Regions from separate parts of the Brachybacterium phenoliresistens genome, predicted to be linked through region 2. Evidence: riboswitches for the same ligand, from Rfam matches in the RefSeq annotation. Region 2 holds a riboswitch; each other region holds the start of a gene.
The links. Region 2 has a riboswitch for thiamine pyrophosphate ahead of ABD234_RS13295 (ECF transporter S component). Riboswitches for the same ligand answer to the same signal wherever they lie in the genome.

Region 1: it holds a riboswitch for thiamine pyrophosphate, as region 2 does, so the genes downstream of both, ABD234_RS07375 (hydroxymethylpyrimidine/phosphomethylpyrimidine kinase) here and ABD234_RS13295 (ECF transporter S component) in region 2, are expected to answer to the same signal.
Region 3: it holds a riboswitch for thiamine pyrophosphate, as region 2 does, so the genes downstream of both, thiO (glycine oxidase ThiO) here and ABD234_RS13295 (ECF transporter S component) in region 2, are expected to answer to the same signal.

The regions. Positions count from the first base shown of each region.
Region 1 is NZ_BAAAOW010000002.1:639,003-645,077, forward strand. Features, by position in the region: gene ABD234_RS07365 (TatD family hydrolase) at 1-655, shown strand, start outside; gene rsmA (16S rRNA (adenine(1518)-N(6)/adenine(1519)-N(6))-dimethyltransferase RsmA) at 652-1,548, shown strand; gene ABD234_RS07375 (hydroxymethylpyrimidine/phosphomethylpyrimidine kinase) at 1,776-2,801, opposite strand; TPP riboswitch at 2,793-2,896, opposite strand; gene ABD234_RS07380 (glucose PTS transporter subunit IIA) at 3,271-5,466, shown strand; gene ABD234_RS07385 (PRD domain-containing protein) at 5,603-6,075, shown strand, end outside.
Region 2 is NZ_BAAAOW010000006.1:79,513-85,587, reverse strand. Features, by position in the region: gene ABD234_RS13315 (multidrug effflux MFS transporter) at 1-575, shown strand, start outside; gene ABD234_RS13310 (SRPBCC family protein) at 526-1,029, opposite strand; gene ABD234_RS13305 (ArsR/SmtB family transcription factor) at 1,033-1,371, opposite strand; gene ABD234_RS13300 (universal stress protein) at 1,454-2,341, shown strand; TPP riboswitch at 2,355-2,463, shown strand; gene ABD234_RS13295 (ECF transporter S component) at 2,504-3,106, shown strand; gene ABD234_RS13290 (ABC transporter ATP-binding protein) at 3,103-4,425, shown strand; gene ABD234_RS13285 (energy-coupling factor transporter transmembrane component T family protein) at 4,422-5,111, shown strand; gene ABD234_RS13280 (PadR family transcriptional regulator) at 5,112-5,807, opposite strand; gene ABD234_RS13275 (SufE family protein) at 5,990-6,075, opposite strand, start outside.
Region 3 is NZ_BAAAOW010000009.1:68,477-74,551, reverse strand. Features, by position in the region: gene ABD234_RS15970 (DUF6807 family protein) at 1-1,390, shown strand, start outside; gene ABD234_RS15965 (alpha/beta hydrolase fold domain-containing protein) at 1,499-2,521, shown strand; gene thiE (thiamine phosphate synthase) at 2,537-3,427, opposite strand; TPP riboswitch at 3,455-3,561, shown strand; gene thiO (glycine oxidase ThiO) at 3,557-4,681, shown strand; gene thiS (sulfur carrier protein ThiS) at 4,678-4,917, shown strand; gene ABD234_RS15945 (thiazole synthase) at 5,055-5,804, shown strand; gene ABD234_RS15940 (ThiF family adenylyltransferase) at 5,801-6,075, shown strand, end outside.

The sequences.
Region 1 (6,075 bases), on a different contig from region 2:
GCGCGGCGGCGTGGCGATCCACCCCAACGAGGCCGCGCTGCACGCGCGCGGGCACGGCCACGAGGGACAGGAGATGATCGGGCTGGACGAGGCCCTCGCCGAGGTGGACTCCCTGGTCCGCGGCCCCGGCATGGTGGTGGTGGGGGAGAGCGGCCTGGACTGGTTCCGCACCTCCCGGAAGGACGAGCAGGCCCGGCAGGCGCAGATCGACGCCTTCCGCTTCCACATCGCCCTGGCGAAGGAGACCGGTCTTCCGCTGCAGATCCATGACCGCGACGCCCACGCCGACGTCCTGGAGATCCTCGACGCGGACGGCGCCCCCGAGCGCACCGTCCTGCACTGCTTCAGCGGCGATGCGGAGTTCGCGCGCGCCTGCGTCGACCGCGGCTTCTACCTCTCCTTCGCCGGGACGGTGACCTTCAAGAACGCCCAGGGCCTGCGCGAGGCGCTGGCCGAGGTGGGGCTGGACCGCGTGATGGTCGAGACCGACGCCCCGTTCCTCACCCCGGTGCCCTACCGGGGCCGCCCCAACTCCTCCTATCTGATCCCGCTGACCATGGCGACGATCGCGGAGGTCACCGGCACGGACCTGGAGCAGGCGTGCCGCCGGATCCGCGAGACCACCCGCGGCGTCTACGACTGGCCCGCCGCATGAGCGCCGATCAGCCCCGCGAGGGCGCCGAGCCCTCCCTGCTGCTCAGCGCCCGCGACATCCGCGAGCTCGCAGAGGCCGCCGGGATCCGTCCGTCCAAGCAGCGCGGGCAGAACTTCGTCATCGACCCCAACACGGTGCGGACCATCGTCGAGCGCGCCGACGTGAGGCCCGGCAGCGCCGTGCTCGAGGTCGGCCCGGGCCTGGGCTCGCTCACCCTGGGGCTGCTCGAGGCCGGGGCCGATGTCGCCGCCATCGAGCTGGACCGGGGCCTCGCGCAGCTGCTGCCGCTGACCCTCCGGGCCCGCGGCATCGCCCCCGACCGCTACCGGCTCGTGCACGCCGACGCCCTCGCCGTCACCGAGCTGCCCGAGCTGCCGGAGGCGGGCGAGCCCCGGATCCTCGTGGCGAACCTGCCCTACAACGTGGCCACGCCGATCCTGCTGACGCTCCTCCAGCGCTTCCCGCAGCTGCGCGAGGCGATCGTCATGGTCCAGTCCGAGGTGGTGGACCGCCTCGCCGCGTCCCCCGGCTCGCGGATCTACGGCGCCCCCAGCGTCAAGGCCGCCTGGTACGGCCGCACCGAGCGGGCCGGGCAGATCTCCCGGCAGGTGTTCTGGCCGGTGCCCAACGTCGACTCCTCCCTGCTGCGGCTGACCCGCCACGAGCAGCCGATGGGCACCGAGGAGGAGCGGGAGCGGGTGTTCGCCGTGGTCGATGCGGCCTTCGCCCAGCGGCGCAAGACACTCCGCGCGGCCCTCGGCGGCTGGGCGGGCTCCTCCGCGCGCGCCGAGGAGATCCTGCGCGCCGCCGGAGTCGACCCCGGGGCCCGCGGCGAGACCCTGGACGTCGCCCGCTTCCACGCCATCGCCCGCGCCGCCGACGGCATCGCCTGACCCGCGGGAGCGGCCGGACCGAGCGGCCGGACTCCGAAGGGCGTGCACGGATGGCTGTCTCAGGGCCGCGAGCCAGGCGATTGCCTGGCTCGAGGCTCTCAGGCCGCCGTTCGTGCTCGCTCAGCTCGTGGGATGCCCGCTCGGATCGCAGGGCGCCCGCTCGGATCCCCGGGCGCCCGCTCGGATCGCAGGGTTCCCGTTCGGATGCCCGGGAGCTCGCTCGGGTCTCAAGGGCGCGGAGCGGGCCTGTCCCACAGGGCGTGGAAGTGGTGGACGGGGCCGTGGCCGCCGCCCACGGCGAGCTCGTCCGCGTGCGCGAGCGCGCCGGTGAGATAGTCCTTGGCCTGCCGCACCGCCTCGACCATCCCGTGACGCGGCAGCAGCGCCGCGACGGCGGCGGAGAGCGTGCACCCGGTGCCGTGGGTGTTGCGGGTCGCGATGCGCCGGGCCGGCAGCTCGAGCACGGCATCGTCCGCGGCCGCGGCCCCAGCCAGCAGGTCCACGCTGGTCTCCCCGACCAGATGGCCGCCCTTGAGCAGCACCCACGCCGACCCGAGGGCCAGCAGGTCCGGCACCTGCTCCCGCATCCGCGCGAGGGAATCCGCCTCCCGCGCCGTGCCCCCGGTGCCCCCGGCGCTCCCATCGGCCGCCTCGGCCTCTGCCGGCCCGGTCGCCGGGGTGCCCGTCCCGGCCCGGACGGGTGCGCGATCGGCATCCGCGCCGTCCGCCACCGCCCAGGCCCCCAGGTCGGGGGCGGCGCCCAGCAGCACGGCGGCCTCGGGCAGGTTCGGGGTGATGAGCGCGGCGCGGGGGACCAGTCGGTCCCGGACCACGGCGACGGTCTCGTCGCTGATCAGGCGGTCGCCGCTCTTGGCCACCATCACCGGGTCGATCACCAGCGGCACCTCGGGGATCTCCGCCAGGACATCGGCCACCGCGGCGGCGATCGGGGCGGTGGCGAGCATGCCCAGCTTGATCGCATCGACGCGCACGTCGTCGATCACGGAGCGGATCTGGGCGGCGACGAACTCGGGCTCGAGGACCAGCACGTCCTGGACTCCTCGGGTGTTCTGCGCGACCACGGCGGTGACCGCGCTCATCCCGTAGGCGCCGAGGGCGGAGAAGGTCTTCAGGTCCGCCTGGATCCCCGCCCCGCCGCTGGGATCCGTCCCGGCGATCGTGAGGACGTTCGGGATCCGGGGCGCGTCCGTCGGGCCGGGGCGGCCGGTCGGCTCGTGCAGGACAGGGCTCATGGGTGACATCCCTCCGCGAGTGCGAGCTCGATCAGGTGCGACGGGTCTCATCTCAGCCCGCGCTCCGGACGCGGCGGGCACCCCGTGTCGGCCTCGAACCTAGCATCGGCGCCCCGGCCGGGGCGGCGCCGTCCGGCAGCAGGCCGGCTTCCCCTCGGCCGGGGAGGTGCTATGCTGTGCGCCGATCGACCACGATCACAGGATTGTCACTCCCCGAGGACGCCGCCCGATCGCCACCGTGCGATGACAGGGCAGCGCTCCGCCTGAGGGGAGGCAAGGCCTGGGGAACGCCCTGTGGGTGCGCCCCGGGCCTTTTTCGTTGCCCGGAATCGGGCGGCGGCGCGGCCCGGCGGCGGGCGGCGTGCGGGTCCCGAAGCCGGGATCGCCGCCGTGGCGCAGCAGGGGTCCGGTGGACGTGGCGGCGCACCTGCCAGGACGGCGCGAGCCGATGAGAATGCGAGGACGCATCATGAACACACCTGCACCGGGGCCCGATGCCCTCGCGGAGGACATCCTCCGCGGCGTCGGCGGTCCCGAGAACGTCGAGAGCCTCACGCACTGCGCGACGCGCCTGCGCTTCCAGCTCCATGACGGCGACAAGGTCGACCAGGCCGCGCTCGACGCCCTCGACGGCGTCATGGGCACGGTGCCGCAGTCCGGCGACCGGTTCCAGGTCGTCATCGGCGGCGCCGTCGCCAACGTCTACTCCCGGATCATGAACCTCCCGTCGATGACCGGCGGCGGCAGGCCCGCCGCGAAGAGCGACGCCGAGGTAAAGGCCGCGATCCGGGCGAAGAGCCGCGGGAAGTTCGCCTGGCTCGACAACTTCTTCGAGTACCTCTCCGACTCGTTCCGCCCGCTGATGGGCGTGCTGCTGGGCGCCTCGCTGATCATCGCGATCGCCTCGGTGCTCGACGCCCTCGGCGTGGTCGACTTCCGCGCCGCGGACAAGTCCGCCACCTGGGTCTTCGTCGATGCGATGTGGCGCTCGGTGCTCTACTTCCTGCCGATCATGGTGGCCTACAACGCGGCCAGGAAGCTGCAGATCGATCCGTGGGTGGGCTCGGCCGTGATGGCCGCGGTGATGACCCCGAACTTCACCGGCCTGCTGAACCCCGAGGGCGGCACCCCGGGGATCACCTGCACCACCAACGCGACCCTGGGCACCCAGAACTGCGTGGCCGACGTGTTCGGCCTGCCGATGCAGCTGAACGACTACGGCGGCCAGGTGTTCGTGCCGCTGCTGATGGTGGCCCTGCTCGCCCTGGTCTACAAGGGCCTGCAGCGCGTCTTCCCCGAGAACGTGCAGCTCGTGTTCGTGCCGTTCTTCTCGATGCTCATCATGATCCCGGTGACCGCCTTCCTCATCGGCCCGCTGGGCATCTGGGCCGGCAACGGCATCGGCGCGGGCCTGGCCTGGCTGAACGGCAACGCCCCCATCGTCTTCGCGATCTTCATCCCGCTGCTGTACCCGTTCCTGGTCCCGCTGGGCCTGCACTGGCCGCTGAACGCGCTCATGCTGCAGAACATCAACGCCCTGGGCTACGACTTCATCCAGGGCCCGATGGGCGCCTGGAACTTCGCCTGCTTCGGCGCCACCGCCGGCGTGCTGCTGCTGTCGATCCGCCACCGCGAGCCGATCATGCGCCAGACCGCGACCGGCGCCCTCGCGGCGGGCCTGTTCGGCGGCATCTCCGAGCCCTCGCTGTACGGCATCCACCTGCGCTTCAAGCGGATCTACCCGCGCATGCTCGTCGGCTGCCTCGTGGGCGGTCTGATCGTGGGCATCCTGGGCGGCGTGGACACCTCCGCCTTCGCCTTCACCTCGCTGCTGACGATCCCCGTGTTCGACCCGATGGGCGTGTACGTCATCGCGATCGCCGCCGCATTCGTCACCGCCCTCGTGCTCGTGTACTTCTCGGACTACATGACCCCCGCCCAGCGCGCCGAGGCCAACGCCGAGCGCGATGCGGCCGAGGCCGCCGCCCAGAGCTCCGCCGTCGTCGCCGAGCCCGCCGCGCGGGAGCGCGAGCTGGTCGGCGCCGGGGTCGGGGGCGCCGCCTCCGCCGCGGCCGCCGGCTCCGTGGCTGCGGCCGCCGGTGCCACGGCTCCGGCCGGTCCCGCGGCCGATGCCTCCGGCTCCGCCGGCGCGGCCGATGCCTCCGCCGCGGACGCCGCCTCCGGCACGGCCTCGACGGTCCCCGCCGGCCCGGCGGTGCAGATCGCCGCCCCCGTCGGCGGCCGCGTGGTGGGCCTGGACGAGGTGCCGGACCCGGTGTTCGCCTCCCGCGCCCTCGGCGAGGGCGTCGGCATCGAGCCGGTCGACGGCCGGATCCTCTCCCCGGTCGACGGCGAGCTGATCACCGTCGCCGGCACCGGCCATGCCTTCGGGCTGCGCACCGCCGACGGCATCGAGGTCCTCATCCACATCGGCATCGACACGGTGCAGATGAAGGGCGAGGGATTCGACGTCCAGGTCGAGTCCTGCCAGAAGGTCTCCGCCGGCGATCTGCTGGTCGTGGTCGACCTCGAGGCCGTCCGGGCCGCCGAGCACCCGACGGTCACGCTCATGACCATCACGAACACCGCCCAGCTCGCCGAGGTCGCCCCGCGCACGGGTGCGGACGTCGCCGCCGGCGAGACCGTGGTGACCGTGCGCCGGTGATCTCCGGCGACGCAGTGCGCGCCCCCGCCCCGCACCCGGGGCGGGGGCGCGCGCCCGCATCGGGCACGATCGGGGCCCGGTTCGGGACACAATGGGGCACGGGCACCGGCCCGCACGGCGAGGGAGGGGAGCGAGGATGAAGGCGCTGCGCGTGCTGAACAACAACGTCGTCCTCGCCCGGGACGACGACGGCCAGGAGGTCATCCTCACCGGCCGGGGCATCGGCTTCAGCTCCAAGCAGGGGCGGGCCATCGACCCCGCGCTGATCGTGCGGGTGTTCGTGCCGGCCGACGGCCGCGACCCCGACCATCTCGCCGAGGCGTTCTCCCTCATCGACGAGGAGGTGCTGCGCGCGGTGGTGATCGCCCTCGGCGAGGTGGGCATCGAGGGGCGCGAGTCGCGGCGCCCCACCCTCGCGATCGCCGTGGCCGACCACGTCGCCAGCGCCCTGGACCGGGCCCGTCGCGGCATCGTCCTGGAGTACCCGCTGCGCGCCGAGGTGCAGACCCTGTACGCGAGCGAGTACGCCCAGGCGCGGCGCCTGCTGCAGGCGATCAACGAGCACGTGGATCCGCAGCTGGGCGATGCCGAGGCCACGGCGCTGGCCCT
Region 2 (6,075 bases):
GCCTGGCGATCGCCTCGGCCTTCGCCTTCGCGGCGCAGTTCCTGTACATCGCCGGCGCCTCGATCTTCGTCACCGGCCTGCTGGGGCTGGGCGAGCAGGACTTCTGGGTGCTGTTCGTGCCGCTGATCATCGGCATGATGGCCGGCGCCTGGGTGACCGGCCGGGTCGCGGAGATCGTCCCCCGGACCCGGCTGATCACCCTCGCCCTCGCGGCCACCGTGGTCACCTGTCTGGTCAACGTGGTCCTGACCCTGATCGCCCCCGCCTACGACGGCGAGCTCGGGGCGGGGCTGCTGGTCGCGGTGATCGGGCCGATGCTCATCGCCTTCACGGTGGCGCTCATGTTCTCCCCGATCCAGCTGGAGATCCTGGACCTGTTCCCCCACGAGAGGGGAGCGGCCGCCTCGCTGTCGACGTTCTTCTCGCTCGTGCTGAACGCGCTGCTGGCCGGGGCGATCGCTCCGCTCGTGATGGTGAACCTGACCAGCACGGCCGTCGCCTCGCTGGTCTTCGTGGTCGTCTCGATCAGTCTGTGGACGTGGCACCACCGGCGAGGAGCGCGTCGATCTGGTTGATCGCGCTGGTCGCGCCCTCGACCACGCCCATGGCGAGCACCTGCTCGAGCCCCTCGCGGGAGGCGTAGGTCGAGGTGTAGACCGCCTCGGTGCCGCCGTCGACCTCCGAGAAGACGAACTCGTTGGTCGACTCGGGCAGCTCGGGGTTCTTCGCGAAGGTCTCGTCGGCGAAGCCGTCGCGGAAGGTGAAGGACCGCGGGGCGTCGACCGCGTCCACCTCCCAGTAGCCGTAGTGCTTGTCGCCCTCGGGGCCGGTCATGAAGTAGGTGACGCGGCCGCCGGGGGCGAGCTCGTGGTCGACGACGGTCGCGGGGTAGGTCTCGGGACCCCAGACCTTCTCGAGCTTGCGCGGGTCGGCGTACACGTCCCAGACCTGGTCGATCGGCGCGGCGAACCGCGCGGTCAGGGTGAGGGTGAGGGCGTCGAGGTCGTGGGTCACGTCGGTGACGGGCATGGGTCAATCCTCCTGGGCTGAGCTCTCGAGGAGCTGGTCGATGCGGGCGATGCGCCCGCGCCAGACGGCCTCGAGCTCGGTGAGCAGCGTCTGGACCGATCGCACCGCCTCGACGTCGCCGCGGGCCAGGGACTCCCGGCCCGCCCGACGCCGGGTGATGAGGCCGGCCCTCTCGAGCACCGCGACGTGCTTCTGCACGGCCGTGAGGCTCATGTCGTACTTCCGGGCGAGTGCTGAGACGGAGGACTCGCCGGCCAGCACGCGCCGCAGGATGTCCCGGCGCGTGCGGTCCGACAGGGCGTGGAACCAGGCGTCCGCCCGGTCCTCCTCGGTCTCGTGCACGCCCCCAACTTACAACCGAAGGGTTGTAGGTTGTCAAGGGGTCGAGGTGACGCAGGTCATGCTCGCGGAGTAGGTTGGGGTCATGGACTTCACCGGGAAGATCGTCGTCGGGCATGACGACTCCGAGGCCTCGAGGATCGCCGTGCGCTACGCGGCCCGTCTGGCGCGGGACGCCGGGCGGGAGCTGCGGATCGTCCACGCCTGGATCTGGCCGCTGCTGGGCAAGAACGTCGACCCCGTCGACGGCGTCGCCGGCAGCGGGCTGCGCAACCAGGCCCTCGGGCTGCTCTCCGACGCCGCGGACCTCGCCCGCGAGACCGCGCCCGGCGTCGAGGTCGGCACCTCGCTGGTGACCGGCCACGCCCGGGTCGTGCTCGGCGAGGCCTCCCGCACCGCCCGCCTGCTGGTGGTCGGCCACCGCGGGCTCGGCGGCTTCTTCGGCATGCTGCTGGGCTCGGTCAGCCTGGGCCTGGTCACCCACTCCGGCTGCCCCGTGCTCGTGGTGCGCTCCGAGGAGGAGCCCGACGGCCCCGTCCTGGTGGGCGTCGACGGATCCGACGCCGGCCTCGGCGCCGTCTCCTCCGGGGTGCGCCTGGCGCGGATCCGCAGGGCGCCGCTGCGCATCGTCCACGTCCAGCGCGTGGTCGACGGCCACGCCGCCGTGAGCGAGGACGCCGCCCGCGCCATCGTCGAGACCGCGCTCGCCCAGGCGCGCGAGGAGCTCGGCGCGGACTCCGGGGTGGAGGTCACCGGCGAGGTCCTCGAGGACCGCACCGTGCCGCGGGGGCTGCTCGCGGCCGCGGAGAGCGCCCGCATCATCGTCGTCGGCCACCACGGCGAGGGCCGCCGCCGCTTCGGCTCGACCGCCCACGCGATCATGCACCACGCCCCCGGCAACGCCGCGATCTGCCGGCACGACCACGTCCCCGTCGATTCCGACGAGAAGCCCGAGATCGTCGACGAGAGCTGAGCGCGGCTATACTCGCGCCGAGCACGGGAGTCCAGTGAGCTGGGCTGAGAGGGAGTTCTCCAACTCCGACCGTAGAACCTGATCCGGATCATGCCGGCGCAGGGAGCTTCGCCGGACGACCGCCGTCCGCGCCCGTGCCATCGCCCGGGAAGAACCCCTGACATGGCAGCTCATCGCCCCACCGCGCGCCTCACCCTGCGCGACATCGTCGTCATCGTCGTGCTCGGCGTCGTCTTCGGATTCCTGTACTGGGTCTTCGTGCAGGCCTGGACGGCGCTGTCGATCCTCATGGGCCCGCTCGGCGACCTCACCGGCAACCTGCTCATCGGCTGCTGGCTGCTGGTCGCGCCGATCGCCCTCGCGATCCTCCGCAAGCCCTTCGTGGGCGTGATCGCGGAGCTGCTCGCCGCCGCCGTGGAGGTCGTCTTCCTCGGCAGCCCCGCCGGGCCCCTGCTGCTGATCACCGGCCTCATCCAGGGCATCGGCTCGGAGATCCCCTTCGCCCTGACCCGCTACCGCCGCTACGGCGCGGCCGTCTTCCTCGCCTCCGGCCTGTGCGGGGCGGGCCTCGTGTTCTTCTGGTCCGCCGTCCGCTTCGGCTGGCTGGGCCAGGACATCCTCCCGCTGCGCCTGACCCTCCAGCTGCTCAGCGGCGCCCTGCTGGGCGGCCTGCTGGCGCGGGGCATCGTCCGCGCCCTCGAGCGCACCGGCGTGCTGGCGAACCTGCGCCCCGCCGTCGCCGCGGACGAGCTCGTGCGCCGATGATCCGCGCCGAGGAGCTCGAGATCGTCCTGCCCGGCGGCGGGGGCGTCGGCCCCTGGAGCGGCAGCATCGGCCCCGGCGAGCACGTGCTCGTGCTCGGCCCCAGCGGCGCGGGGAAGTCCACCCTGCTGCGGGCGCTGGCCGGCGCCGTCCCGCAGCACGTGCACGGCCGCGTCGAGGGCGCCCTGTCCATCGACGGCATCGACCCGATCCGCGCGGGCGTGGCCGCGACCTCGGACCGCGTCGGCTTCGTGGGGCAGGACCCGGTCGCCGGCGTGTGCCTCTCGCGGGTCGCCGACGAGGTCGCCCTGCCGCTGGAGAACCGCCGGTGGCGGCCCGCGGACATCGGCCCCCGCGTCGCGGAGGTGCTCGCGCAGGTCGGCGCCGCGCACCTGCAGGAGCGGGAGACCGCCGAGCTCTCCGGCGGGGAGCTGCAGCGCGTGGCCCTCGCCGCCGCCCTCGCGGCTCGCCCCGCGGTGCTCCTGCTCGACGAGCCGACCGCCATGCTCGACGCCGCCGGGGTCGCGGCGGTGCGCCGCGCCGTCCAGGGCCTCCCGGCCGAGGTCGCCGTGATCCTCGTGGAGCACCGGCTCGACGACTGGGCGGGGGAGCGCGGCCTGGCCGGCCTCCCGCCGCGCACCATCGCCCTGGACGAGCGGGGCCGCGTGCTGGAGGACGGCCCCACCGCCGCGGTGCTCGCCCGGCACGGCCCGCGCCTGGCCGCGCAGGGCTGCTGGCTCCCCCGGGAGGTGCCCCTGGGGCCCGCGCGGATGACGGTGCGCGACCTCCATGTGTCCCGCGGCGGCCGGCCGGTGCTGCGCGGCCTGGAGCTGGACCTCCACGGCGGGGAGATGGTCGCGATCATGGGGGCGAACGGCGCCGGCAAGTCCACGCTCCTGGAGTCCCTCGCCTCCCGCTCCCCGCGGCCCGGCCTCGTCCTCCAGAACCCGGAGGACCAGTTCGTCGCCGCCACCGTGCGGGCCGAGCTCGCCGAGGGCCTGCCCGTCGGCGCGGCCGATCGCGTCGAGGCGATGCTCGCGCGGATCGGACTGGCCGAGCACGCCGAGGCCAGCCCCTACCGGCTCTCCGGCGGGCAGAAGCGGCTGCTCTCGATCGGGGCCATGCTGCTGCACGGCCGGGAGGTCCTGCTGGCCGACGAGCCCGGGTACGGCCTGGACCGTGCGGCCGCCGTGCGGACCATGCGGCTGCTGCGCGACGCCGCCGACGACGGGGCCGCCGTCCTCCTGACCAGCCACGACGCTCGGACGGCGCATCGCTGGGCGGACCGGGTGCTCCGCCTGGAGGACGGGGTGCTGCGATGAGGCCCGCCTACCTCGCGCGCCGCAACCCGACGGTGCTGCTGGGGCTGGTGCTGGCCACCAGCGTGGTCACCCTGTTCCTGCACGACGTGCCGCGGCTGGGCGTCCTGTACGCGCTGCTGCTGCTGGCCGCCCTCGCCGGCGCCCGCTTCCCTCCGGGACGCCTGGCGCTCGCCCAGATCCCGTTCGTGCTGTTCGCGGCCGGGATCGTGGTGGTCAACGCGCTCACGCGCCCCGCCCCGGAGGGGCTGATCATCGGCGTGGCGCTGGGCCTGCGGGCCCTGGCCATCGGCACCGCCTCGCTGATCCTCGCGCGGGCCGCGGAGCCGCGCGCCCTCATGGTCTCCCTGGTCCAGCATGCGCGGCTGAGCCCTCGCATCGCCTATGCGCTGATGGCCGGGCACCGCATGCTCGAGCAGCTGCCGGGGCGCTGGCGGACCATCACCCGGGCGCATCTCGTGCGGTCGGGGCGGGAGAGGCTGTCCCCGCGCCAGCTGGGCCGCTGCGCCTTCGCGCTGCTGGTCGGCTCGCTGCGCTCCGGGGAGCGGCTGGCCTTCGCCCTGGAGTCCCGGGGCCTGACCGACGGGCCCCGCACCGTCTGGCGGCCGGTGCCCCTGGGGCGCGGCGACGCCCTGCTGGTCGCCGTCTGCGCCCTCGTGGTCGCCGCGGTCGTGGCGGTCCCGGCCTGATCAGGACCCGGTCGCGGGCGGGGTCTCGCCCGCGAGGATCCGGTACATCCGGGCCCGCGCGCTCTCGAGGATCTCGGCGGCCTCGGCGATCTGCGCCTCGCTGCCGGCCCGGCCCACCTCGCGGACCGCGCCGCGCAGCTCGAACATCAGCGAGCGCAGATCGACGCGCTCCTCGTCGGAGTGCGGGTCCTGCCCCGGGAACGGGTTCGACCACGAGGAGGAGCTCTCCTCGACGTGGCGGCGGCCCGCGTCGGTCAGGCTCGCGAGCTTGCGCCCGCCCTCCTTCTCGGTGGCGACCAGGCCCTCGTCCTCCAGCAGGCTGAGGGTCGGGTAGATGGCGCCGGGGCTGGGGCTCCAGCGCCCTCCGGTGCGCTCGGCGATGGTCTGCATGAGCTGGTAGCCGTGCATCGGCTCCTCCTGCAGGAGCAGCAGCACCGCGGTGCGCACGTCCCCGCGGGGCGCGCGATGCGGACCGCCGCCGCGCCCGCGGCCGCCGCCGCGGCGCGGGCCGCGCTCGCCGTCCGGTCCGGGGCCGAAGTCCGGCCCGAAGCCCGGCCCGAAGCCCCGGCCGCCGCGGCCTCCGCGGGGCCCGCGGCCGACGCGCGGCCCCTCGCCCGGGAGCTCCCTGCCCCAGTCCTCGTCGTGATGCCGGCGCCCGCGGTCGGGGCGCTCGTGGTGGTCATGATGGGTATGCATGATCGTATCCTTTCATATCGCGTAGCATCACGATATATCGCTAACTCGCGGGACGCAAGGGGTGCCCCGCCGCGACCTCCCGCCCGCCCCGCGGCGAGTGCCGCCTCACGAACCGGATCCGGGCCGATCTGGCTCGTGAGGCGGCACTCGCCGCCGGGGGAGGGGGAGGTCGGACGGCGGGCTCAGGCCCCGGCGCGCTCGGCGAGCTGGCGCTTGATGCGGCCCAGCATGCCGGCCATGCCCCGCAGGCGCAGGGGGCTGACGACCT
Region 3 (6,075 bases), on a different contig from region 2:
GCACTGCGCCCTGGTGACCACCGCCCCCGACCAGTCCGACCCGTGGGTCGAGGTCGTCGCCGAGCGCGGCCGCGCCCGCCTGTACTACACCGCCGACCGCGCCGAGATCGGCCCCGCGCAGGTCGTGCCCTCGCAGATCGTGCCCGCCGGGGTCGCGGCCGCGGACATCGGCGCCGCCGCCCGCCGCGAGGACTACGAGCGGATCTCCCTGGTCGAGAACCTGCTGCGCCACGTGCGGGACGCCTCCGTCCCGCTGCTATGCCCGCTGGAGTCCACCAGCGCGTTCACCGCGGTGCTCGATGCGACCCAGTCCGTCCCGGATCCCACGCCCATCGGCCCCGAGCACGTGACCTGGGTGGGGGAGGGGCCGGCGGCCCATCCGGTGGTCGAGGACGTCGAGGCGTGGATGACCGCGGCTCTCGACTCCGGGGCTCCGTTCGCGGAGGTCGGCGCCCCCTGGGGCGACGCCTCGGCCGTCCACCGCTGGTCCCCGCGCCGGGTGCTGCGCACCCAGGAGATCGCCGGGTCCGAGATCGCCGTGCTCGTGGACGGCAGCGACATCATCCCGCGGTCGAGCCCGCGCCCCTACCTGCACCCGTTGCGCACCCTCGGCGGGACCGTGATCACGGACGCGCACCCGGCCGACCACGACTGGCACAACGGCCTGGGTGTGGTGATCCAGGACGTCGCGGACGTCAACTTCTGGGGCGGGCGCACCTACGTCGAGGGCGCCGGGTACATCTGGCGCGAGGACCACGGCACCATCGCCCATGAGGCCTTCGAGGAGACCTCGGCCGACGGCACCGCCTGGACGCAGCGCCTGCGCTGGCGGGGCCCGGAGCCCGCGGCCGATACCTCCGCGGCCGATGTCACTGCGGCCGATGCCTCCGGCGGCTCCGCTCCCTCGGACGGGCCCGGACCGCGCGTGGAGCTCGAGGAGACCCGCACCCACGTCTTCGCGCCCGTCGAGGGCGGCTGGAGCGTGGAGCTGACCTCGCAGCTGCGCCCCGTGAGCGCGGAGGCCATGGAACTGGGCAGCCCCGGCAGCCACGGCCGCGAGGGCGGCGGATACGGCGGCCTGTTCCTGCGCCTGGCCCCGCTGGCCGAGGCGACCGTCGCCGTGCCCGGCCCCGACGGCGGCCGTCTCACCGGGGAGGACGCCGTCCACGGCGCCCGTGCCCCGTGGGTGGAGCTGTGCGGCACGGCCGCCACCGGCGGACGCTTCGCGGTGCGGATCGAGCACCTCGACGAGCACGACGACCCGTGGTTCGTGCGCGTGGCCGGGTACCCCGGCCTGGGATCGGCGATCGCCTGGGACAGCCCGGTCACCACGACCGCCGAGCAGCCGCTGACGCGTGCCTTCCGCATCACCGTCCGCGATCTTCCCTGACCGACCTGCCCTGCCCTGCCCTGCCCTGCCCCGGTCCGGCCGCGACTCTCCCTGACGCGGCCGGGCCCGTCCTGACCCCACCGCCCCCTCGACCCCGGGAGCCCTCTCATGTCCCCTGCCGCCGACGCCGCCTGGGCGCCGCAGCTCGCCGCCCGCGCCCACCTGCTCGAGGGCCTCGGCCCCGAGGACGCCCTGTCGCCCGAGGCCGAGGCCGCCTGGCGCGCGCCCTTCGGCGCGCCGGAGAGCTGGGACCTCGACATCGTCGACCGCGACCTGCCCGGACCGCACGGCCGGGTGCCGGTGCGGATCTACACCCCGCGCGCCTCCGGGGACGCGGTCGAGGCGGCCGATGCCGCCACCGCCCCCGCCCGCCCGGCGCTGGTGTGGATCCACGGCGGCGGCTTCCAGCACGGAGACCTCGACATGCCCGAGGCCCACGAGGTCTCCCGGGGCGTGGCCGGGCGCGCCGACGCCGTGGTCGTCTCCGTGTTCTACCGCCTGTGCGACGAGCCCTCGGGCAGGCCCGCCCCGAACCTCGACGGGGAGACGGGCATCCACGCGCCGATCCCGCTGGACGACGTGCACGCCGCCTTCACCTGGGTGCGCGAGCACGCCGCGGAGCTGGGGGCGGACCCGGCACGGATCGCCGTGGGCGGGGCGAGCGCCGGCGGCGACCTCGCCGCCTGCCTCAGCCTGCGCCTGGCCGACGAGGGCGCGCCGCCGTGGCAGTCCTTCCTCATGTACCCCGTCGCGCACATCGAGATGCCGGCCCCGGATGCGGAGGAGGCCGCGGCGCTGGCGGCCTGCGCCCCGCTGGGCGGGTTCCCCGCCGAGTCCGTCGCGGTGATGGGGGAGACCTACACCGGCCGTCCCCGCAGCGAGGCGACCGGCTACGAGTTCCCGGCCCTCGCGGCGCGGCACGACCATCTGCCGCCGACGCTGATCGACGTCGCCGAGTTCGACGGGCTGCGCCCCAGCGGTCGCGCCTATGCCCAGCAGCTCGAGGCCGCCGGGGTCGAGGTCGAGCTCGCGCTCAGCCGCGGCGTCCCGCACGGGCATCTCAACAAAGTGGGGCTGGCCGAGGCCCACGCCAGCATGGACCGCATGGCCCGCCGCCTGCGGGAGCGCTGAGCCCCGCAGTCCGGGTCAGGCCCCGGTGACGGCCGCGCGCAGCGCCCGGGCCGCGGCCTCCGGATCCTCGGCCTCGGTGACGGCGCGGACCACCACGATGCGGTCGGCGCCGGTGGAGAGCACCTCGGGCACCCGGTCCAGGTCCACGCCGCCGATCGCGAAGAACGGCGTCGGATGCGCGGCGGCGTCGCGGTGCTCGGCCGCGGCGCGCGGCAGCGCCAGGCCCACCGCGGCGCGGCCCGGCTTGGTGGGCGTCTCCCAGACGGGCCCCGTGCAGAAGTAGTCGATCCCCGGGTCGTCGTGCGCCTGCCGCATCTGCTCCTCGGTGCGCGTGGAGCGGCCGATGAGCACGTCGGGACCCACCAGGGATCGGGCATCGGCCGTGGTCAGGTCGCCCTGCCCGAGGTGGAGCACGTCGACGCCCGCGAGCACCGCGACATCGGCCCGGTCGTTGGCCGCCAGCAGCGCCCCGAAACGGTCCGCGATCGGGCGCAGGGCCCGCAGGGCCTCCACCTCGGCGCGCGCCTCCGCGGACTTGTCGCGCACCTGCAGGATGTCCACGCCGCCGCGGAAGGCGGCCTCGGCGAAGGCGAGCAGCTCCTCGAGGCCGCGCGAGAGGTCCACGCACACGTACAGCCGGGCGCGGGTCAGCCGGCCGCGACGCCGGGCGCCCTCCGGCGAGACCGCCCGTCGCCGGGCCGCCGCCGTCGCCGCCGCGCCGGACTGCGCCGTGCTCGCGCCGGGCTCCTCCGTCCCCGCGCCGGGCTCCTCCGTCCCCGCGCCGGGCTCCTCCGTCCCCGCGCCGGACTGCGCCGTGCTCGGGGCGGGCTCCTCCGTGCCCGGGGCGGGGGCGGGGACCCCCGGCATGTCCTGGGGCTCCGCGCCCGTCAGCTGGTCAGCACTCATGGTCATAGCGTCCCACAGGTACACTCGCGGACGTTCCGTGGGAGCCCGGAGGAACGGGCTGAGAGGGCGTCAGGCGCCGACCACTACGACTGGATGCGGGTCATGCCGCCGTCAGGAGGAATCGCACACGTGCATGTCGTCGTCATCGGCGCGGGGATCGTCGGTCTGCTCACCGCGCTCGAGCTGCGCCGTCGCGGCCACGAGGTCGAGGTCCGCTCCACCGGGGTGGCCGAGGGCGCCACCCACGCCGCCGCGGGCATGCTCGCCCCCGCCGCCGAGGTGCAGGTGGGTCAGGGGCCGCTGTGGGGGATCATGCGCGAGGCGGCCCTCGCCCATCGGCGCCTCGCCGCCCGGCTTCCCGAGCTGACGCGCGAGTTCTCCCGGCCGGCGACGGCGCGATCCGCCGGATACCGGGATGACCCGACCTTGGTGGTCGGTCGCGACCATGCCGACCTCGCGGCCCTGCACGACCTGGCCGTCCTGCAGCGCCGCGCCGGAGCCGAGGTGCAGGAGCTGCTGCCCCGCGAGGCGCGCCGCCTCGAGCCGGCGCTGGCCCGCGGCATCGCCGGCGCCGTGCGCATCGGCAGCGACCACCAGGTCGACCCGCGCACCCTGGCCCGCACCGTGGTCGCGGCCCTCGAGGCCCACGGGGTGCGCCTGCGCATCGGCGCCGTCCCGGGCCTGGACGCCGTCCCCGCCGACCGCATCGTCCTGGCCGCCGGGCTCGGGGCGCCGGCGATCGCGGGACCGCATCAGCAGCTCGACCTCGCGCTGCGTCCCGTGCGCGGCGACATCCTCCGCCTGCGCGTCCCCTCGTCCCTGCTCATGCCGGGGGAGGAGCATCTGCTGACCGGCACCGTCCGGGCGATCGTCCGCGGCCGTGCCGTGTACTGCGTGCCGCGCGACGGCGGCGGGATCGTCCTCGGCGCCACCAGCCGGGAGGACACGCTGCAGGGACCCTCGACCGGCGGGGTGCTGCAGCTGATCCAGGACAGCGCCGAGATCCTCCCCTCGATCCGCGAGACGGAGCTGGTCGAGGTCACCGCCCGCGACCGCCCCGGCACCCCCGACGACCTGCCGCTGCTGGGGCCCGTCCCCGGCCACGAGCAGGTGATCGTCTCCACCGGCTACCACCGCCACGGCATCCTGCTCTCGGCCTGGGCGGCCGAGCGCACCGCCGACATCATCGACGGCCGCGACGCGTCCCTGCCCGCGGCCGTCCGCCCCGAGCGCTTCACGAAGGAGCCCGCATGATCCCCGTGACCATCAACGGCGAGCCCGCCGAGGTCCCGGCCGGCTGGACCGTCCGCGACCTGGTCGCCGACCGCATCGGCCACCCCGTCGGCGAGGACGGCCGCGCCCTGGACGGCCGCGCGCTCGGCGTCGCCGTCGCGCTGGACGACACCGTCGTCCCCCGCAGCCGCTGGGCCGCCACGGCGCTCGCCGCCGACGCCCGCTGCGAATTCGTCACCGCCGTCCAAGGAGGCTGAGCATGACCACCACCGACACCCCCACCCCGGCGACCGCCGCCCCCGCCGCCGCGCCCTCGACCACCGCCCCCGCGCAGCCGGGAGCCGCCGCGGACCCGCTGGTCATCGCCGGGAGGACCATCGGATCCCGCCTCATCATGGGCACCGGCGGCGCCACCGACCTCGCCGCGCTCGAGCGGGCGCTGATCGCCTCCGGCACCGAGCTGACCACCGTCGCCATGCGCCGCTTCTCCGCCGATGCCGGCACCTCGGTGTTCGCCCTGCTGCAGCGCTTGGGCATCATGGCGCTGCCGAACACCGCCGGCTGCTACAGCACCCGCGACGCCGTCCTCACCGCAGAGCTCGCGCGGGAGGCCCTCGAGACCGACTGGGTCAAGCTCGAGGTCATCGCCGATGAGGACACCCTCCTGCCCGACGGCGTGCAGCTGCTCGAGGCGACGGAGGAGCTGGTGCGCCGCGGATTCACCGTGCTGCCGTACACCACCGACGACCCGGTCCTCGCCCGCCAGCTGGAGGAGGCGGGCGCCGCCGCGGTGATGCCGCTGGGCTCCCCGATCGGCACGGGGCTGGGGATTCTCAACCCGCACAACATCGCCCTGATCACCGCGCGCGCCGGGGTGCCGGTGGTGCTGGATGCCGGGATCGGCACCGCGAGCGAGGCCGCGCAGGCCATGGAGCTGGGCTGCTCCGCGGTGCTCGTCGCCAGCGCCGTCACCCGGGCGCAGGACCCGGAGGCGATGGCCCGTGCGATGGACCTCGCCGTCCGCGGCGGGCGCGAGGCCGCCCGCGCGGGGCGGATCCCGCGGCGGCAGCTGGCGCTGGCCTCCTCGAGCTTCGAGGGGATCATCGAGACCGCCGGCACGAGCCGCGAGGCGGAGTCCCTGTGAGCGCCGACGGAGCGGAGCTGCCGCCGCTGGTCGAGCCCGGCCCGGAGCTGACGCCCGAGCAGATCGCCCGCTACCGCCGCCAGATCACCCTCGCCCAGATCGGCACCCTGGGGCAGCGCCGCCTGCGCGCCGCCTCCGTGCTGGTCGTCGGCGCCGGAGGGCTCGGGTCGCCGGCGCTGCAGTACCTCGCCGGCGCCGGCATCGGCACCCTCGGGATCGTCGACGACGACCTCGTGGACGTCACCAACCTGCACCGGCAGGTCGTGCACGG